DNA from 3 places in the Methylotenera sp. 1P/1 genome. Region 1 is predicted to be linked to each of the others. Evidence: predicted binding sites of a transcription regulator. Region 1 holds the regulator's gene; each other region holds the start of a gene.
What was found. The regulator sigma-54, encoded in region 1, starts transcription at its own class of promoters, with help from an activator protein. The targets are predictions, from matches to a motif close to TGGCACNNTTCCTGCT.
Positions count from the first base shown of each region.

Region 2: the regulator sigma-54 is predicted to act here: its motif matches at 2,540-2,555, upstream of A3Q3_RS0104505 (ammonium transporter).
Region 3: the regulator sigma-54 is predicted to act here: its motif matches at 2,812-2,827, upstream of A3Q3_RS0108815 (TorF family putative porin).

Region 1 covers NZ_ARWC01000001.1:2,172,167-2,177,712, forward strand. Annotated here, with positions in the region: gene hprK (HPr(Ser) kinase/phosphatase) at 1-864, opposite strand, end outside; gene hpf (ribosome hibernation-promoting factor, HPF/YfiA family) at 879-1,223, opposite strand; gene A3Q3_RS0110445 (RNA polymerase factor sigma-54) at 1,396-2,940, opposite strand; gene lptB (LPS export ABC transporter ATP-binding protein) at 2,955-3,677, opposite strand; gene lptA (lipopolysaccharide transport periplasmic protein LptA) at 3,690-4,319, opposite strand; gene lptC (LPS export ABC transporter periplasmic protein LptC) at 4,329-5,051, opposite strand; gene kdsC (3-deoxy-manno-octulosonate-8-phosphatase KdsC) at 5,064-5,546, opposite strand, start outside.
Region 2 covers NZ_ARWC01000001.1:945,341-950,886, forward strand. Annotated here, with positions in the region: gene A3Q3_RS0104495 (ABC transporter substrate-binding protein) at 1-325, opposite strand, end outside; gene A3Q3_RS0104500 (hypothetical protein) at 501-1,139, opposite strand; gene A3Q3_RS0104505 (ammonium transporter) at 1,183-2,493, opposite strand; gene A3Q3_RS0104510 (DoxX family protein) at 2,658-3,023, shown strand; gene rlmD (23S rRNA (uracil(1939)-C(5))-methyltransferase RlmD) at 3,096-4,496, opposite strand; gene A3Q3_RS0104520 (hypothetical protein) at 4,671-5,318, shown strand; gene A3Q3_RS0104525 (3'-5' exonuclease) at 5,351-5,546, opposite strand, start outside.
Region 3 covers NZ_ARWC01000001.1:1,843,643-1,849,188, forward strand. Annotated here, with positions in the region: gene A3Q3_RS0108805 (ammonium transporter) at 1-1,353, opposite strand, end outside; gene glnK (P-II family nitrogen regulator) at 1,367-1,705, opposite strand; gene A3Q3_RS0108815 (TorF family putative porin) at 1,783-2,751, opposite strand; gene A3Q3_RS0108820 (accessory factor UbiK family protein) at 3,001-3,249, shown strand; gene A3Q3_RS0108825 (YifB family Mg chelatase-like AAA ATPase) at 3,256-4,755, shown strand; gene A3Q3_RS0108830 (rhomboid family intramembrane serine protease) at 4,764-5,546, opposite strand, start outside.

The DNA of each region.
Region 1 (5,546 bases):
GTGATTGCGCACGGCTACCTCCACCAAAACCGCAATGTTGCGGCCTGCCGCAATGGGAATCACCACTTTGCTGATATCTACTTCCAATACGCGCTCATACTGTGTTTTAGCATTTAGGCGGTCTAGCGCAAGTGGGTTAAGCGTATCAGCCAATTCCAATTGAATCATCAAATCTAAGGGCTTGGTAGGCTTGACTGCATTATCGCCAAATAATGCCCGAATATTGAGTATGCCTAAACCGCGTACTTCTAAAAAGTCTTGCAACAGTTCTGGGCAGCGACCTTCTACCCGCTCTGGGGAAATACGATAAAAATCTACAATGTCATCGGCCACTAAGCGATGCCCGCGCGAGATCAATTCGAGCGCTAACTCGCTCTTACCAATGGCAGCATTGCCTTTAATCAGTACACCAAAGCCTTGCACCTCCATAAACACGCCGTGCAAGCTGGTCGATTCTGCGGTCGCAATGGCCAAATAGTGGCCGAGCAACTCCATCAACTGTGGGCTGGGCAGGGGGGAGGTGAACAGCGGAGTTTGCGAGCGATCAGCCGCTTTTAATAATTCCTCTGGCGCTTTTTCGCCATTGGCCACTATCACGGCGGCAAGGTCAGTCGCAAATAAATTACTGACCGCCTGTTGCATGGCAATTATGCTGAGATTGTGTAAATAGTCCATCTCAGCACAGCCTAATACCTGTACCCGGTTAGGGTGCACAAAATTTAAGTGGCCAACAAGTGCTAGGGATGGTTTGGTAACAGTACCGGAGGTGAGTATTTTATTGCCGCCTTCAAGCCCTGCTACCCATTGTAGTTTGAGCTTGCGGCGGATTTGTGTGAATAGCTCGTCAACGTTAATTTGAGCCATAGATTAAAGAAAGATTAATTAGGAAGCTGGTGTTGGTCAACATTCTGATGTTTCACAGCACCATTGGTTTTGTGATGATCGCCATGTTTCTCTTTGTGTTTTACCACTTGACGGTCCAGTTTGTCCGTCAGCATATCAATGGCGCTATACATATTCTCATCGGCACAAGCAGCGTGTAGATCGTTGCCTGGTACATGCAGTGTAGCCTCAACCTTTTGGGCGAGCTTTTCTACAGACATCGTAACCTTTACATCAATCACATGATCGAAGTGATTGCTGATTCGCGTGAGTTTACTTTGCACGTACTCACGTAACGCAGGTGTAATTTCTAAGTGATGCCCAGTTAATTGTAAATTCATGACTTGCTCCTTTTTGAAATTGCTCCAAGAAGAAAAAGCATCTCGGAACAATTTCAGTTTACTACTTTGGCGTTGGCTTGCAACTATCCAATTGCACTATTCGGTAAGAAAATTTCCTGTATGGGAATTTAGTTGAGGGAAACTTGCGCTAAATCAAATCGTTAGCGTGACCCTACAGTGATTTCCTCAAATTTGCAGGCGGGATATTGAGCGATTCACGATATTTGGCAATGGTACGGCGTGCCACCACAATGCCTTGGTTGGCCAGCGTATCCGTAATTTGATTGTCGGAAAGCGGTTTTCTGGGGTTTTCTTCGGCCACCATCTGTTTAATCAACGCACGAATCGCAGTGGCAGAACACGTGCCGCCCACATCAGTCGCTACCGAGCTACCAAAGAAATATTTAAGCTCATATACACCACGTGGAGTGAGCATATACTTATGCGTAGTCACGCGTGAAATGGTGGATTCATGCAATTCTAACTCTTCAGCAATCTCGCGCAGCACCAATGGGCGCATGGCAATATCACCATGCTCAAAAAAGTTGCGTTGTCTATCTACAATAGCTTGCGAAACGCGCAAAATAGTAGAGAAGCGCTGCTGAATGTTTTTAATCATCCATTTGGCTTCTTGCATTTGGCTCTGTAAATATTGCCCGGAATTTTCGCGGTTGCGTTTTAAAATATCCGCATATAGTTGGTTAATACGTAATTTTGGAATAACGCCATCATTCAGTGTGGCGACCCAAATGCCTTTGATCTTCTTCACAATCACATCATGTTGAATGTAATGATCGTGCGACAAAGTCACAAATTGGCTACCCGGTTTTGGGTTTTGTTGTTTGATAAGCGTCTGCGCGCCTTTTAAGGTAGCTTCATCGCAACTCAGTAGTTTGCGCAGCTTGCCAAAATCTTTGTTAGCCAATACCGGTAAATGGTCTTGAATAATGGCGATGGCTTGTTTCAGGTAGGGCGTGTCTGCATCTAGTGCATTGAGTTGCAAATACAGGCACTCTTGCAAGTTACGTGCACCTACGCCAATAGGATCCAAGTTTTGAATCAGCTTGAGCACCGTTTCAAGCTCAAGCATATCAATTTCAAGCTCGAGCGGCAGGCTATCTGCCAGCTCATCTAGCGACTGCTCAAAGTAACCATCATCATTGATACAATCAATCATAATAGAGACCAGCGTTTGGTCACGTTCAGACAGCGGCACTAATTTCAGTTGACCCACAAGGTGATCGCGCAGGCTGATGCTAACGGTGTCTTGTCTGGTAAAGTCGCCGTCATCATCGTCCGAATTGTTTTGGCGTCCACCTTCATCCCAGTTGCTGGTGCTGCCGTACTCATCAAATTCATCTTCAAACTCAGGTGCTGAGAACTCTTCTGAAGTGGGCGCTAACTCATCGTCACGTTCAGCCGTGCTCTCAGCAGGCGCGCTAATTTCAGAGGTGGTGGCGTTATCAAATACATTGGCATCTTGCTCTTGCTCAGAAGCTTCGCTAGAGGCCTGGCTGTTATCAGCGCTGGGGGCTTCTGCACTGCCGCCACCATCGTCATCACCATCGACTAACTCCAACAATGGGTTGTCTTGTAAGATGGTTTCTAGCTCTTGGTTGAGCTCCAGTGTAGACAGCTGCAATAACCGGATGGATTGTTGCAGCTGCGGGGTGAGCGCTAAGTTTTGAGAGATGCGGAGTTGTAAGTTTTGTTTCATAGCATTCAAAGTGGTTAAAGTCTAAAGTCCCGGCCTAAATACACTTCGCGTACGGCTTCATCTTTTACAATTTCATCTGGGCTACCTGAGGCAAATACAGTCCCATCGTTCACAATATAGGCACGATCACAAATGCCTAAAGTCTCACGCACATTGTGGTCTGTAATGAGAATGCCAATATTTTTACTGCTTAAAAAGCGGATAATTTTCTGAATATCCAGTACCGCAATCGGGTCAATCCCGGCAAATGGTTCATCTAACAAAATAAAGCTTGGGTTGGTGGCTAGGCAACGTGCAATTTCTACACGTCTGCGTTCACCGCCAGACAAGCTGACGGCCATGCTGTTGCGAATATGCACAATGTGCAGTTCTTGCAATAGAGATTCTAATTGTGCCTCGCGCTCTTCTTCGGTTAGGTCTTGCAGCTCTAGCACCGCCATGATGTTCTCAGTGACGGTCATTTTTCTGAAAATAGAAGGTTCTTGCGGCAAATAAGACAGCCCCATGCGCGCACGGCTATGGATAGGCAGGCGGCTTAAATCTTTGTTGTTCAGCAAAATCCGGCCAGCATCTAACGGCACTAATCCTACCATCATATAAAAGCTGGTGGTTTTGCCGGCGCCATTGGGGCCAAGTAAGCCGATGATTTCACCGCTTTGGATGTTTAACGAAATATCTTGCACTACGGTACGCGTGCTATACGATTTTCTTAAATTTTCGACGATTAATTCACTCATAAATACTCAATACTATTGATTCTCTTCTTTAGGTTGCAACCCAAGCTGAAGTGTCTTGTTGAGTCTTAAGTTATTCACTGGTACTGTGTTCGTGCTATTTTTTGCAGGGGCCGTGGCCGCAGGTTGTTTGTTTTTGGGTTGAATAATGGCTTTAACACGCCCAGTATTGCCGCCTTCGGTGTTGGATTTTACCCCGCCAATCACTTCTGCATATTCGGCATTGGCGTCGTAACTAATAAAATCACCATGCACAATGTCTTCGCCACGCTTGACCCAGGCTTTGGTATAAAGCTGTACTTTGTCCATACGGCCATCGTACTCAATACGTTGCGCACTGCCTTCCATGTATTCATCTTTGCCCTCACGTTTTTGTTTAAACGTGGTGGGGTTACCGGTGGATGTGCTGTGCTGAAAGCCCTCTTTGTCTTCGCGTACCACTAGTTTATCGGCATGGATGATCAATGTGCCTTGGGTCAAAATCACGTTGCCGGTATAGGTGCTGGTTTTTTTTGCATCATTCACAGTGACTGTATCCGCTTCCAACTCAATGGGCTTATCGCGGTCTGCCGCCTCTGACCAAGCCTGTAAAGGCAGGCACAGTAAGCCAAGTAAATATGCGCTGGTGTAAATACGTTTCAACATTGAATCTCCCTACGGTTTCTTATTCACACCCGCTGGTTTGGTACGTGCGGTGCTGGTTTTACTATTCGTTTTGCTGTTAATACGTTTGTCGATATTCGGCTTAACTGCTTGGTTTGGCTTAACTGCTTGGTTTGGCTTTGCCAAGGGGTTGTTTTTTGGCACAGGCCGTTCATAGTGCACGCGTACTTTATTCAGTAAAGTCATGGTTTGGTTTTTTTTATCAAACACCATGCCTACTGCAGTGACTTTGGTTTTAGGCGCCTGCGTAATCACGACCGGACTTTGCGTGGTGGCTAAATCCTTGTCCGGTTCTATGGTTAATTTTTCTGTAGTGAGTTGCATTTCGCCTTTGTCTGCTGTGGCTTGGCGCACTACTTTTACATTGTCTACAAACTCTACAGTTTCACCGTTACTGGAGACATACCCGCGCAAGCCCTGAATTTGCGTGTAAGGCTTATTCACGGCAAATTGTGTAAAACGCGGGCGCTGTAACACGGTGGTGTCGTCATCCGGAAAGTGGGACATCTCTGCCGCCGCCAATACATAGCGTAATTTACCGCCAACGTCGGTTTGCGTTGTAACAAAGTTATGTAGTTTATAGTCAGGATCATGTCGATTGCTGCCATCAATGCTCGGGCCTTGTTCTTGCACGGTCTGGTTAATCCAAAACGTAATCACCGCTAGCATGAATGCAAGCGTGAGAGGGAACAAAATAGCATGGCGGTTGTACATGAATCCGTGGCTTTAGCATTGAAAAAAAGGCGCCATTTGTGCCTCTAATGTATTTTGGGCCTGCATAATCAACTCACACACTTCGCGCACTGCGCCGCGACCACCTTCTTTTGTGGTGACATAGTGCGCGCGTTCCTGTACTGATTTTGGTGCGGCGGGGACGGTAATGCTGAGGCCACAACGCAACATAGGCGGCATGTCTACAACGTCATCGCCCATAAAAGCAGTTTCCTCTGGGCGTAAGTTAAGTTTGGCAATCAGCTCGTTAAATGCCACTAATTTGTCTTCTACCCCTTGGTAGAAATGTGCAACGCCCGTGCTTTCTGCGCGCTGTGTCACCACTTTAGAAGTGCGCCCGGTAATGATGGCCATTTGCACGCCGCTGTTTTTGAGCAGTTTCATGCCCAAGCCATCTTGGGAGTTGAATGTTTTGTATTCTAGGCCATCGTCACCAATGGTCAGGCCGCCATCCGTCATGACGCCATCTACATCAAA
Region 2 (5,546 bases), 1.2 Mb from region 1:
ATACTTGGTTAGACACCACTGCTATGCGTGCAATATGTTCAAATTCGGCACGATGCGGCGCATCTGGCAAGGTGAGAAAACTAGCATAAGTGGCTTTCACATCATGCGCAGTGAGCAATTGGCCATCATGAAACGCAGATTGATGCTTAAGCGTAAATTGGTAATGCAGCGGGCTGAGTTGTTGCCAACTAGCAAGCGCAGGTACGGCTTTTGAGCTTGCATCAAACTCGACCAAGCGTTCATACAATAAGCGATTCACGCGCTCGGAAGCAGCATCTGTGGCATAACGCGGATCTAAATTCAACGGCGCTTGGGCAATAGCCATCCGTATCGTAGCTGGCGTATTTGCAGGCTGAGTAGGTGTGCACCCCAGCAGAACAAATGATAGGCTAAGTAAATAGGCGAGAAATTTCATCCACGCAATTTTACTTGATATTCATCTCACTCCAGTAAAATCTATTACATCAACACCTTACAAGTGTATGTGTAAACATAATGCTTTAGAGAAACTCGTGCAGCTCTACTTCCATCTGTTTTGCGTATTCTTCTGATGCTTTGATGACATTGGCCAATAACTGATCTGCCTTCACTGGACCCATTGATTCGCAAATGGCCACATAGGAAAAGTTAATGATCTGCCGCATGGTCTCTAGGCTATAACTCAAAGGCAGTGCCGATGCACGCTTGTCTAACCAGTCTCTTAAAAAGGCTTTTCTTAATGCATCTAAATTCAGCTTATCCAATTGATTCAGTATGGCTAAACGCACACTCAGCACCTCTTTTTCGGCCAGCGTGCCCAATAAATGACGGAACAAATGTACAAATACCGTAGTGACATCATCGCAACCATGTACCGCCAGCGGCAAACTGGCCACTTGATGCTCAGCAATATCAAAGGGATCTGGCAGCAAGTCTCGCTCTGGCATATCTAGCGCTTTAAAAATGGAGCTCAAGATATGCGTACGCTGTGAGCGCAGATCTTTATCTTGGCAACATTCTGATAAAAACTCAGTGAATGCAAACTTGGGCTTATCGGAATATTTGACTTGCCACAAATGCATCGCCGCTAGCAGTGCGGCATCATCAAAATATGGCCGCATGCCCGTATAGATGGCTCTGCGCCTCGTTTTTAAATCCATAGCGTATACCTGTATGTCATTGTATTTACCGCTAACACTATCATCACAGTTTCTCTAGCGATTTAAGATTATCTGAAGAATAGGCCGTGGCATGACTAAACTCGGGATAGCCAATCTCGCCATGTTCAGTAATATCCAAACCGCGCTGCTCATGCATCGCACTCACGCGTAATCCTGCTGTTTTTGAAATCAACCAGTACATGCTAAATGCTGTCACAAACACCCACAAAAATGCAGCTGTGATGCCGATGACTTGCACCATGATTTGATGCGGGTTATACATGTTGCCGATTAAGAATAGACCAGCGGCCAAAGTACCCCAAGCTCCGCAAAATCCATGCACCGCCACTGCGCCCACCACGTCGTCTAAGCGCATGCGTTCTAATAGCATTACCCCTAACACAGACAACACGCCGCCAATTGCGCCAGTCAGCACAGCATAGGGAAGCGCCATACTGGCACAGCCGGCAGTTATCGACACCAAGCCTGCAATACTGCCATTGACGGCGTTTGTCATCAGCGCAGGTTTGCGCATTAAATAACTAATGAGCAATGCCCCTACTGCACCCGCTGCACCTGCCATGTGCGTGTTCAATAAAATATGCCCAAGATTTGTGCCTGCCGTGAGGGTACTGCCCCCGTTAAAACCAAACCAGCCAAACCACAACAAAAAGCCACCAATGGTGACATATCCCAAGTTATGGCCCGGCAAATCCCGCACTTCTCCGTTGGCACCAAAGCGTCCTAAGCGTGGGCCAAGCAACATAATCGCAGCCAATGCACACCAACCACCCACAGAATGCACAACAGTGGAGCCTGCAAAATCAATGAATCCCATTTGTTTTAACCAGCCATGATCATTCCATGCCCAGCCGCCATAAATGGGGTAGATCAGCGCGGACATACCGCATGTGCCAATCAAATACGCCACATAATTAGTACGCTCTGCCATGGCACCACTTACAATCGTAGCGGCTGTAGCGGCAAACATTATCTGAAAAAACAATAAGTTAAAGTCCCAATCGGGGGCTCTGGCCAAACCAAATAAATCTGTGCCAACCCAACCTGTGGGGCTGCTGCCAAACATCAGACCATACCCCACCAGCCAAAATAGTAATGAGCCCACACACAAATCCATGTAGTTTTTCATCATCACATTCACCGTATTTTTTGCGCGCGCCATACCGGATTCCAGCAACGCAAATCCGGCCTGCATCAAAAACACCATGGCCCCTGCAATCACCACCCATAGGGTATGAATCACTTTGGCATCCACGGTTTCAGCAACGCTCATCAGAGGAAACAACACACAAACCGCACTTAGCATCAGGGCTAATTTTTTAGATAATGGCATAGGCTCTTCTCAAGATGTATTCATGATTGAAATATCAATCTGCTACAGCAATAAGCGCGCCAACTATCAGCGCACTAGCCACATGGGCGGCCATATGACAAACCAAAACAGTTCACGTATGATGGCTTTGCAATTTTCTATGACAACAAGAGAGGAAGAAGCATATGAACGGAATCATCCAGTTAATAGGTAGAGTGATGTTGGCATTGATTTTTATACTCGCCGGCGTCGGCAAGATTTCAGACCCGGCAGGCACCGCCGGTTATATGCAAGCCATGGGTGTGCCAACCGTGTTGTTATGGCCGACTATCGCGCTAGAACTGCTGGGCGGCTTGGCGATTGCTGTTGGCTTTAAAACCAAATACGCAGCGTTTGCGTTAGCTGGATTCTCGGTAATCGCTGCCGTTATTTTCCACAGCAATTTCGGCGATCAAATACAAACCGTCTTGTTCTTGAAAAATATTGCCATGGCCGGTGGCTTGCTACTGCTAGCAGTGAGTGGAAAAACAGCCTACAGTATAGATAAATAACGATACGTTAAGCTCGCTGGCAGCAAGCAAAAGGCGATGCACCTGCATCGCCTTTTTTACACCCCGCTTGTATTAAGCATCGTTGAGCGTAAACAGCGCAATAGACTCCACATGTGCAGTGTGGGGGAACATATTGATAACCCCTGCCGCAGCCAAGGTATAACCCTTTTCATTGACTAGCACACCTGCATCGCGTGCCAGTGTGGCCGGATTACATGACACATAGACAATACGCTTAGGTGCATTGTCAGCCGTGATTGCTTTGACCAACTCAAACCCACCATCGCGCGGTGGATCCACCAGCCATTTATCAAAACGGCCTAGCTCGGTCAAACTAGCTTCGGTCATTTTGAATAAATCAGCCACGCCAAACTTCACATGTTTAATTTGATTTAACTGTGCACTCTCGTTAGCACGCTCAACCAAATTAGCCAACCCTTCCAAGCCCAATACCTGTGCACCACTACGCGCAATGGGCAAGGTAAAATTGCCAATACCACAGAAGAAATCTGCGATTTTTTCATCGGCCTGTGGTGATAACAACTGCATAGCGCGACGTATCATCACTTGGTTGATTTGCGGGTTGACCTGCGTAAATTCGTTAGGCTTAAACGGATAAGTCAGGCCAAACTCTGGCAGACTATATTGCAGCTGTGCACCAAAGCCATTGCTTGCATGCGCCTCTAATTGAGTCGCATTAGGATAAAATGGCATGATGGTGTCCGGGCCTTTGGTTTGCGTCCAAATCTGCACTTGGTGCGTGTCCGCAAACGCCTTTAGCAGTTGCTCATCTTCACTGGTTAAGCCAGCCATAATGCGGAAAATCAGCACAATGACGGGATGACTGTCTACGGCTTCACCCACCGCCAACTCAATTTGTGGCAATTTATCGCGTAAGCTCAATTGCAAAATCATCTCTTGCAAGGGTTGAATCAATGCCGACACTTCCGGCACCAGCACTTCACAGCTATTCATGTCCGACACAAAGCGCGTGGCTTTTTCATTAAAGCCCACCAGCACGCGTTGTTTTTTCTCTACGTATTTCACACTCAAACGCGCTTTGTGACGATAACCCCAAGTGGGACCATACAACGGAGGCAGCATATTGACTGGTTTTACCTTGCCAATATGTTTGAAGTCATTCTCTAACAAGCGCTGCTTGGCGGCCACTTGCGCGGCAAAATCCAGATGCTGCAATTTACAGCCGCCGCATATCCCAAAGTGCCGACATTGCGGCTTGACACGCTGGTTACTTTGCTTAAACACTTGCACCACATTGGCCACTTCAAACGTGTGTTTTACGTGGTGGGATTGATAGCTGACATGCTCTTGCGGCAAAGCGCCATCAATAAAAATAGTTTTGCCATCCACATGCGCTACACCACGTCCTTCCTGATCGAGCGATTCGATAAATGCAGTTTGGATGGGTTGGGGCGTGGCAGACTGACGGGATTGATTACGGTTTCTTCTCATAGCCGCTATTTTAGCCGATGCGCGCGCAGAATAGACACTCTCATATTGATTAAACCTGTTAAAGCTAGCATTCACGCCATTATTGAGCTTGGTTAGTGCAAACGAGCTATTGCGGCATATCCCCCAAATGGGTAATGTGCGTACTTATTCGTCATAGCTATTTTGGGGCGCACCATGAAAACCAGAGCGCGGAAACAAACTAAAAACAACCGTTTAAAATATGCATTATTCGCCATGCTAGGATTGATATCGCTGCTAGCTTATGCTATGCAATCCAAACCAAACCAAGCGATGGAAAATGAGTCCACTGTAAAGTCGGGGCATGGTATTGGCATCCCATCTATTCAAGCAGCAGAAGCCCATACGCCATTTATTCAACGCTGGGAAAAAGCTTTTAGCCAAATAGACCCTGTGTTGCGTGAGAGTCCTTTCAAACATGCTAACTTTTTCCAAGAAGGCGAGATTGTCGCTTCTAATGACGTGTTCGATTTACCTACCGAAGAGACAGGTGCAGGTGTGGCAAAAGGGTTGGAACAATACGTCATGGATTTAGAAGACGCAATTGCGGCTGGTTTCATGCCTTATCAGGATTCGGGTAATTTTTCTGGTGGTGGTGTCGGCGGCGCAGGCGGTGGTGGCAGTGGAGGCAAAAATAAACAACCAATTTACTTGGTCAAAAAAGAAGATATCGACCCTAATAATACCCATCAGGAAGGCGGCCAAGATAACGTATCCGCTGTACCCGTACCACCGGCTATTTGGTTACTAAGCTCAGCATTGCTTGCATTAATGGGCTTGCGCCGCAAGCACGCTGTGTTGTAAAAAGTTAAGACGAGCGTGGGAGATAATATTTATTACTTCCACGCCTTTAAGAACTCTTGCCAGTGCTCACCTGAATAACCACTCAAGGTATCCCGCACCAACTGTACTTCTTTTTCATAGTCAACTGGACTCAAGTGGCCACGCATCAGCTGAAACCGTAAAAAAACCAAATAAGTATTGGCCACATCGGTCTCGCAATAATTGCGTATCGCCTCAATCTCACCTGCT
Region 3 (5,546 bases), 330 kb from region 1:
AGTCATTTGTGCGCCGAAATCATAAGCAGCCACACCATTTGCAACGTAATCCACAACACCTGCGCCGCCTAATGCTGGGTTTACAAACACACCCGTAGCTAAAGCACCGAAGATACCGCCGATCGCATGCACACCGAATACATCTAACGCATCATCATAACCAAGCATGTATTTCACTTTAGTTACAAAGAAGTAGCAGATTGGTGATACAAGTAAACCGATGATGATTGCACCTACTGGGCCTACGAAACCGCAAGCTGGCGTAATGGCAACCAGACCAGCAACAGCACCAGATGCAGCACCCAACATAGATGGTTTTGATTTACCAAACCACTCAACAAACATCCATGAAAGTGTAGCCGCTGCAGTTGCAATGGTAGTGTTTACCAACGCTAATGCCGCATAACCGTTTGCTTCTAAGTTTGAACCAGCGTTGAAACCGTACCAACCCACCCACAGTAATGATGCACCTACCATCGTTAATGTCAGGCTGTGTGGTGTCATGGCTTCTTTACCGTAACCAATACGTTTACCTAATACGAAGGCAGCCACTAAACCAGCAACACCCGCATTAATGTGCACAACAGTACCACCAGCAAAGTCTAGAGCACCTTTAGCCCACAACCAACCAGCATTAGCTACAACAGTTTCTAAAGAGGCTGCATCAGTGATGGCATCAGGACCGTCCCAGTACCAAACCATGTGTGCCATTGGCAAGTAAGCAAATGTGAACCAAATCACCATGAAAGCTAATACAGCAGAGAACTTCATACGCTCAGCAAATGCACCGATAATCAACGCAGGGGTAATAGCAGCAAACGTTAATTGGAACGCTACGAAGAGGTACTCAGGAATGTACACGCCTTTGCTGAAAGTTGCTCCCAGTGATTCTGGTGTTACACCAGCTAAGAAAGCTTTGCCAAGACCGCCAAAGAATGGGCTACCGCCAGTAAACGCGACACTGTAACCATATACAGTCCACAGCACCGCCATCAGTGAGAAAATCACAAATGTTTGCATGAGTACAGACAGCATATTTTTTTGGCGTACCAAACCGCCGTAGAACAGTGCCAAGCCTGGGATAACCATTAATGTCACCAATATAGTGGCCACGATCATCCATGCACTGTCACCCTTGTTTGGTACTGGTGCAGGTGCTGCTGCGGCTTCAGCTACTGGCGCAGCTTCTTCTGCAGCTGGTGCTGGCACCGCTTCAGCCACAGCCGCTGCTGTATCTGCAACCGCCTCTACTGTAGCAGCAGCCGCTTCAGGCAAATCTTCTGCAAAACTATATGGGGTAGCACCCAGACCAAGCACGGCTACTAATGATAAAACTGAAAGGAATTTTTTCATGTCCATGCCCCTCTTATAATGCATCTGGACCGGTTTCACCGGTACGGATGCGATAAACTTGTTCTAAATTGAACACAAAAATTTTGCCATCACCAATTTTGCCTGTCGCTGCAGATTTTTCAATCGCATCTACAACCTGGTCTAGCATGTCATCTTTAATGGCTACTTCCAGCTTCACTTTCGGCAGAAAGTCCACCACATATTCTGCACCACGGTAAAGCTCAGTATGGCCTTTTTGACGACCAAACCCTTTCACTTCGGTAACGGTGATCCCTTGTACACCAATGTTGGACAAGGCTTCACGCACTTCATCAAGCTTAAATGGCTTGATTATTGCGGACACAAATTTCATGTTTTTCTCCTGTTGGTAGGTTAGTCGGTAAGCCAATTAGTTGCTTGGCTTACCTTTTTGTAATGAAACTTAACTACTTAGAATGTACGGCCTAATGTAAAGACTAAGCGACCATCATTCAAGTCTTTACTTTGTGCTTTAGTAGCAGTGCCTTTACCGTTAAAGCTTGTACCGCCGTAGCCTCTGTCGCTCCAGTAGTCATCGTTACTTGCTTCTACGTAATAAACACCTGCATTCCAACCTTCAGACTTAGCAATGCTGAATGACTTGCTCAAACCAACTTTCCAGTCTGTGTAGTCTGGGTTTGTCTCGTTACTGATAGAGGTACTAGGTAAGTTACCGTTGCCATCAGCGTAAGCCAAGTTCAATTTACCCGCTACGTTCAAATGACCTACGTGACCAATCAATGTTAAACCGCCAAATGGCAATGGATAAGCAGCATTTAACTCAACATACGTAGAACCACTTGTGCCGCCATCCCAGCCTGTTTTTTTCTCAGCGCCAAACCAGTCACCTAAAGTAACGGATACTTTTGCACTTAACCATTTGTAAGATACGCCAAAGTTCGCCTCATAAGTATCCCAACGGCCGCCACGTGGTGTTAATACATCATTTGGGTTAACTGCGTTAGATGCTCTGTATTTTTTCCAGCTACCGCCCGGATAGAAATAACCAATCACGCCAGCTGAATAGCCTAAGCCTTCAACAGCTGAGATAGTACCGCTGTAGCCGCCATATAAATCTAGCTCAACGGTTGCATCTGGGAAAGTGTTAGGTGTTACGTTTGAACCCCAAGCACCTACGAAGAAGCCGCTTGAGTGGGCAATATCAAAACCACCTTGTAATGCTGGTTTATGCCAGTTTTGTGAGATACCACGTGTATAGTAATCAGATACGATACCGATGTTAGAAGTCGCCGTCCATGCAGACTCTGGCTCTGCTGGTGCAGCAGCCGGTGCGGCTTCTGCTGGTGCTTCTTCTGCGTATGCAATGTTAGCCATTGCAAGTGTGCTTAATACAGCGGTTAGTAAAATTGATTTGCGCATTATTCATTCCCCTCGTTACAAAAAATAGATACAACAAAAAAGATACAACATAAACGCTTGAGCAAAACGCATGCCAACAATTAAAATATATAAAAATCATATAGTTATACTAATAATATAAAGCTTTGTATTAATAAATATAATTAATTTATTGATTTATAATAAATATATGCACTATATTGATGCGTATAAGCACATTGCACCGTATATAAACGATGTTAAAATGCATCACATTCAGGAGATAAACCGATGTTAAATTCAGAGCTTTTTCATGATTTGTCTATTAAAATCAAAGAGTTAACTATAAATAGTCCGATTGCCGACCTAGACAAGAACATTCACGCACTAATTCAGGGCGCACTCACCAAAATGGAGCTTATTTCACGCGAAGAGTATGATGTGCAAACAGAAGTACTCAAACAGACGAAAGAGAAGCTGAATGCACTGGAAAAGAAACTGGAATCCATCGAAAATTTGTTGCAAAAAAGTCAAAAATAATCGCGTATGACGCTTGCAGTGTTGTATAGCCGTGCTTTAAATGGCATGGAAGCGCCGGAAGTCGTTGTGGAAGTGCATCTCGCCAACGGGCTGCCGAGCTTTACTATCGTGGGTTTGCCTGAGGCAGAAGTCAAAGAAAGTAAAGATCGGGTGCGGGCCGCCATTCAAACTGCACAATTTGAGTTCCCAGCCAGACGCATCACGGTGAATTTAGCCCCGGCTGACTTACCGAAAGAGAGCGGTCGCTACGATTTGCCTATTGCTCTAGGCATTTTGGCTGCCTCCGGTCAAATTCCTGCAGCGTCTCTCAACCGCTATGAAATTGCCGGAGAACTGGCGTTAACTGGCGAGCTCCGGCCGATTCGCGGCGCACTGGCGATGGCTTACCATATGACGCAACGCAAGCATGATGTACAGCGTGCGTTTATCTTGCCCCAAATAAGTGCACAAGAAGCGAGCCTAGTCAAAGACGCGATTATTTACCCGGCGAAATCGCTGCTAGAGGTATGTGCACACTTGAGCGATCACACCTTGCTGATGCCTCACACCGGAGACGCACCAAATCAAAGCGCCAGCTATCCAGACTTTAATGAGGTAAAAGGGCAGAGTAGGGCCAAGCGTGCGCTAGAAATTGCAGCAGCGGGTGGACATAGCGTGCTGATGAGTGGCCCGCCAGGTACTGGCAAAAGTATGTTGGCCAGCCGCTTTGCCAGCATTTTACCCAGCATGAGCGAGCAAGAGGCGTTAGAAAGTGCAGCTATCCAGTCGCTGAGTGGCCGTTACTCGTTAAAACAATGGAAACAGCGCCCCTATCGTGCGCCGCATCATACTGCCTCTGGCGTCGCACTCGTTGGCGGTGGCGGTATCCCGCGACCGGGAGAAATTAGTCTTGCCCATCATGGCGTATTGTTTTTAGATGAGCTACCTGAGTTTGATCGCAAAGTACTCGAGGTATTGAGAGAGCCACTAGAAAGCGGACACATCACGATTTCGCGCGCGGCGCGGCAAGCAGATTTTCCTGCTAAATTCCAATTGATTGCTGCCATGAACCCGTGCCCGTGTGGTTACCTTGGACACTATCACCATCAGTGCCGCTGTACGCCAGATCAGGTGTCGCGTTACCGTAGCAAGATTTCCGGGCCGTTCATGGACAGGATAGACTTATTGATAGAAGTCCCCGCACTGAAGGAAGATGAAATGATACAGGCTGCAGTGGCTGAGAGCAGCGCTGACATTCGTGTACGCGTAGAACAAGCACGCAATATACAGCTAGCGCGTCAGCAAATACCAAACGCCAGTTTAGGCAGCTTGGACATTGACCAGCATTGTGCTGTGGATGAGGCCGGACTCACGCTATTAAAAACAGCGGTGAATCGCATGGGCTTATCGGCACGGGCGTATCAGCGCATTCTTAAAGTAGCGCGCACCATTGCCGACTTAGCCAATGCGCCAACCATTCAATCTGCGCATATTGCCGAAGCCATTCAATACCGCCGCGTGGACTAACTCAGATGCTAGGGACTTGAGGGTTTAGCGCGCTTCTGTTGCTGCCGCAATCCTTGTACCAACGCTTCAGACTCTTTTTTACGAGTCTCCGTATATTGCAGCAACCCTTCCAGTTGTTGCGCAGACGGCAGCGCAGGGTCGTGCGGTAATTTGGATAGTTTTTCCAAATGCGCCTGATAAGGCTGAAGGATAGAAAAATCAATTTTACTCGCGAGTGCATCAAACGACTGGTTGCCTTGCTTACTCTCATGCACAATTTCCAGCCAAGAGCGGTTGATGGCTTGATTTTCATACAAAAACGCACTGATTTCGCTACGCAATAACAGCTCGTCACTCCAGCGGTATTTGGGCTTGGGAATATTATTGGCCAACACAAGGCAGGCAAGCACCAATCCGGCGATGGCCATACCGCGATATTGCAGTGGCATGACTCTGGCCGTTAATGATTGCGCTAAACCAATGCTCATTAACGACCCGGCAATAAAACCGCCAATATGCGCCGCATTATCAATACCAGGAATGACAAATCCCAAGATAATGGTAATCACGGCAAATACACTGCCGCCGCCAAACAGCCATCTAAACTCATGTGGTGCAATAGCGGCACGTTCACGCCATAAAAAAATCAGCGCCGCGCCGTAGATACCAAAAATAGCGCCTGATGCGCCACCGGAGACTGCGTTATTGCCCTGTATCACCAGCGAGAGCAAATTGCCGCACAATCCTGCAATCAAATAGATCGTCACGAAACGCCAGCGACCATACATGCGCTCTACTAACTGACCAGCATC